Regions from separate parts of the Salicola sp. Rm-C-2C1-2 genome, predicted to be linked through region 1. Evidence: predicted binding sites of a transcription regulator. Region 1 holds the regulator's gene; the other holds the start of a gene.
The links. The regulator PhoB, encoded in region 1, activates phosphate uptake and scavenging genes when phosphate is short. The targets are predictions, from matches to a motif close to TGTCATANNNNTGTCANA.
Positions count from the first base shown of each region.

Region 1 (2,407 bases):
GATATGGCCGCCGTCAGGGGTGTATTTCACCGCATTGAAGATGATGTTTGAGAAAGCGCTGCGAAGCTGTTCCGCGTCGCCGCGTATGCTGCGGTTGTCGCCTATGCGCAGCGCAATCTCGTGCCCCTGGTCGCCGCTCAGGGCCATGGCATCCTGCTGGATTTGGCGCAGCAGATCCGCCGGCACACATTGCGCATCGCTGGTATTACGGTCACTGGTCTCGAGACGCGACAGAAGCAGCAGGTCTGTGATCAGCGCTTCCATACGGTTAGCCTGGTGGCGCATTGCTTCCATCGGGCGCTGCCAGCCAGCCGGCATGCGGTCAGTCTGCTCCGCAAGCGTTTCCAGGTAGCCGTTCAGTACTGTCAGCGGTGTACGCATCTCGTGGGAGACGTTGCTGATGAAATCCCGCCGCATCGTCTCGAGTTGGTAGAGTCTGGTGACATCCTTGACGGTGATCAGCCGGTCCTCCTCGCCGAACAGATTGATCTCAATTTGCAGCCTTGTGCGTGGCCGCGCCGGTGATTCGATCTCGAGCGGCTCCGAATACTGCTTCGCCACGAAATAGTCCCGGAACTCGGGGGTACGGATCAGGTTATGGATGAATTCGCCGCGGTCCTGGCGGCTGTCGAAGCCGCAGAGGTTTTCTGCTGACTGATTCCACCACTCCATGGCGCCGTCGGCGTCGGTCATGATGACGCCGTCACGCAGTGCATTAGTGGATTCCCGGACCCGATTGATCATGCTTTGGAGCCGGTCCCGCGTATGCAGATGGCGTTTCTGGAGGCGGTGGATGTCGTCCAGGATCTCACCCCAGAGTCCGGGGGCTTCTGGCGGTTCGGCTTCGCGGCTGCTGCGTTTGAGCCAATTCTGGAGCTGGATCAGCCGGTGCAGCATCCAGCCGGCGTAGACTGCCAAGGCCACGGCGAGCAGCAGGGCGGGCCGACTGGTCATTGACCCGATCAGCAGCGACGCGATCAGCAGAAGTGACAGTCGGCGCAGATGCTTTTTCAGGCCTGTACTCATGGCATGCCTGCCTATTTACTGTTTACGCGTGGAAAACCGATAGCCGGCACCCCGCACTGTCTGCACAAGTTTGCCGTGAACCTCGCCCAGAACCTTGCGCAAGCGGCGTATGTGCACGTCCACCGTGCGCTCTTCGACGTAAATGCCTGCCCCCCAGACCTGATCAAGAAGCTGTTCACGAGTATAAACCCGGTCCGGGTGGGTCATGAAAAACTGAAGCAGGCGGTATTCAGTGGGCCCTATATTGACAGCTTCACCGTCGACGGTCACCCAGTGCCCCACAGGGTCCAGGTGTATGCCACCGATCTCTACCGGGGTGTCCGTTCCGGGTGGTGTGGAGCGGCGCAATACGGCTTTGAGACGGGCCACCATTTCCCGGGGTGAGAAGGGTTTGGTGATGTAGTCGTCAGCGCCCACCTCCAGACCCTGTACCCGGTTGTCCTCTTCGGTCTTCGCCGTAAGCATGATGATGGGAATCTCGGCGGTGCCCTCGTCGCGTCTTAGACGGCGTGCCAGGTCGATGCCGGAGGTGCCTGGCAGCATCCAGTCCAGGATGATCAGGTCCGGGCGTTCATCCACGATCAGGCCGTGTGCCTGGCGGGCATCGCCCGCCTCGAGGTAGTGATAACCTGCCATTTCCAGCGCTACGGCGATCATCTCGCGGATGGAGGGCTCGTCATCAACAATCAGGACGGTTTTTTCGGTCATGGAGGTCACGTCTTTCGATTGGGTTACCGCGTCATTACACAGCCCTAGTGTGACAGATTCATGACAGCGCCAGATCCAGTGCCAGTCCCAGGAACACGGCGAAGCCGGCCCAGTTGTTGTTCAGGAAGGCCTGAAAGCATCTGTCACGCTCCCGGCCCTGGATCAACCATTGCTGGTAGCCGAAAAGACCGCCCATGGCCACAAGTCCCAGCATAAAGAGGCCACCCAGGCTTGTCTGGAGGCCCACAAGGAGCAGTGTCAGTAGGGTTGTAGTCTGGAGGATGGCGACTGCCGCGCGGTCCATATCCCCGAATAATACGGCCGTGGATTTGATGCCGATCTTCAGGTCATCGTCCCGGTCCACCATGGCGTAGAGCGTGTCATAGGCCACGGTCCAGACCAGATTGGCGATATAGAGCAGCCAGACAATCCGGGTGACCTCGCCGGCCTCTGCTGCCCAGGCCATGGGAACGGCCCAGGAGAAGGCTGCCCCCAGTACAATCTGGGGAAGGTGGGTGTAGCGTTTCATGAACGGATAGATGAAAGCGAGTGCCACGCCACCGAATGACAGCCACAGGGTGAGACGGTTAGTGAAGAATACCACCATCAGGAAGGAAACCAGACAGAGGCCCAGGAACAGAGCGATAGCCTCGCCCGGGCGCACGCGGCCGGT
Region 1 is NZ_JBEFNF010000002.1:72,228-74,634, forward strand. Features, by position in the region: gene phoR (phosphate regulon sensor histidine kinase PhoR) at 1-1,026, opposite strand, end outside; gene phoB (phosphate regulon transcriptional regulator PhoB) at 1,042-1,734, opposite strand; gene ubiA (4-hydroxybenzoate octaprenyltransferase) at 1,793-2,407, opposite strand, start outside.

Region 2 (2,407 bases), on a different contig from region 1:
CAATTTCCGCCGCAGTTTCCGACGCTGGACGGGCATGACGCCCGCCCACTTTCAGATGTGGCTCATGCCCTGATATTCAGACCACGCCGAGAATGGCGCTCAGCTCATAGATGCGACCATCATCCGACTCCCCGGTCTGCCCTCTCTGGGAGCTGAAATAGAGCCGATTACCATCCGGAGAAAAGGCTGGTCCGCAGATCTCGCTGTCCCTGTGCCCTACAAAATCCACCACTGGCGTGGCGATCATATCCGGCCCCAGCACCACTAGGCGCATTTCGGGGCCATCCTCGGCCACAATAACCTCGCCACGCTGCGACACGGTCACGTTATCCACATCAGCGATGGTGGGATCCAGTGATCCACGCTGCCCATCATAGACCACCTGAAGCCGATCACTACCAGGCTCCAGCAGCCAGACACGGTTATCACCCTTGGTCGCAAAAAAGATGCGATCCTCGTGATACCAGATGCCCTCGCCGCCATCGAAACGGGTAGCATTACCGAGCTGCCTGCGCGTTGGCGTATCACCCTGGAACAGTGGATCCGGTACCGGTTCCCAGCGCACGACCACCTCCTCGCGACTCGGATCGGATTCGGCTATCAGCGCTTCCAGGACGCCCTCTGAGAGATCGGGTTTATCACCTTCCGGCCAGTGTACCGGTGTAAACCGGTAGAGCAGACCATCCGGCTCATCTTCGGTCAGAAAAAGATAACCGTTAACCGGATCAACCGCCACCGCCTCGTGCTTGAAGGTTCCCAGAGCGGGACGCACCGTCGCCTCCTGCTGACCCATAGGATCACACTCGAACACCTGTCCCTGCTCATACTCTTCGCAGGTAAGCCAGGTCCGCCAGGGCGTGGGACCACCCGCGCAATTGGCTTGCGTACCGGAACAGATACCGTAGGCATCGATAACGTCGCCATCCTGGCTGAAGCGAAGAGCCCCGACGCCGCCCTGTTCCGGCGCCCGTACCTCGCTGTTGGACACATAGATCCAACCCCCATCCTCTGTTGCAAAGGTGGCGCCACCGTCTGGCACCGGATGCCAATGGTAATCACTGCCCGGGACAGGGGCGGATCCGCTGCGTGCCACCTCGCGGATACGCGTACCGGATGGAATCCAGACCTCGGTGTCCCCTACAGTCGCACGGGTACGCCGTCGTGCCGCCTCCGCCAGACGTGCAGGCTCAAGCGCACTATCGGCCGCTGTCGCTCGAGGCGCACCGCATCCCCATAGGCCAAGCCCACCAGCAACGACGCCCGCGCCCACCAGCGACTGCTGGAGAAAGCGCCGGCGATCCGGCTGAACGCCTGAGTCCGGGGTTTGGTTGTCAGTGGCCATCAGAGGTTCTCCTTAGCTTGCGGTAATTTCCATCACTATGAAAAAGCGCCATTACAGATCAGTGACACCGACACTAATCCGGATGGCCTTGAATGACCCCTGATTGAGTCTCACCCCTGATTCACCGATAATGGCGCCATTCAACATCGACCGGACACAACCACGTCCTTTTCCAGGCAGACACCTAAAAGCCCAAACGCACACCAGGCCCTGTTCCCAATGAAAGACCGCATCGCCGACCTGCTCCAAAACGCTGTTGAAAACCTCACCGCCGAAGGGGTTATCCCCACCGAAGCCGCCCCCACCGTCGAGGTGGAGCCAGCACGCGACCGTAACCACGGCGATTTTGCCAGCAACGTCGCCCTCAAGGCCGCCAAGCCGGCGGGCATGAACCCCTGGGATCTGGCGGAAAAGATTGTAGCGGCACTGCCTGGTGACAGCTCGATCCGGAAGGTTGAAATCGCCGGCCCGGGCTTTATCAACCTCTTTGTCAGCAGCGTCAGCCAGTTCGATATCCTGCGTACCATCCGCGAGCAGGGGCGGGCGTTCGGTCGCCAGAACCTGGGCCAGAACAAATCGGTGCAGGTGGAATTCGTCTCTGCTAACCCCACAGGCCCCCTGCATGTGGGCCATGGCCGCGGTGCCGCCTACGGCGCCAGTGTCTCTGACCTGCTGGAGGCCGTGGGCTACCGCGTTCACCGCGAGTACTACGTGAATGACGCCGGCCGCCAGATGAGTATTCTCGCGCTCAGTGTCTGGCTTCGGTATCTGGAGCAGGGTGGCGAAACCTTCACTTTCCCTGCCAACGGCTACCAGGGGGACTACATCCTGCCGATCGCCCGCCAACTGCGCACGGATGAGGGCGACGACCTGCAGCATCCCGCCGCGAGCGTATTCGATGGCATTCCAGCTGACGAGCCTGGCGGCGGGGATAAAGAAGCCCATATTGACGCACTGGTCCAGCGCGCCCGAACCCTCATCGGTGAGCAGGCTTTCGCCCGCGTCTTTGATCTGGCCCTCAACGCCATCCTTACCGATATCCAACAGGATCTGGCTGGTTTCGGC
Region 2 is NZ_JBEFNF010000005.1:94,548-96,954, reverse strand. Features, by position in the region: gene AAF659_RS10150 (AraC family transcriptional regulator) at 1-73, shown strand, start outside; gene AAF659_RS10145 (alkaline phosphatase PhoX) at 77-1,342, opposite strand; gene argS (arginine--tRNA ligase) at 1,562-2,407, shown strand, end outside.
Region 2: a site for PhoB is predicted at 1,392-1,409, ahead of AAF659_RS10145 (alkaline phosphatase PhoX). Genes of this name have one in related genera too.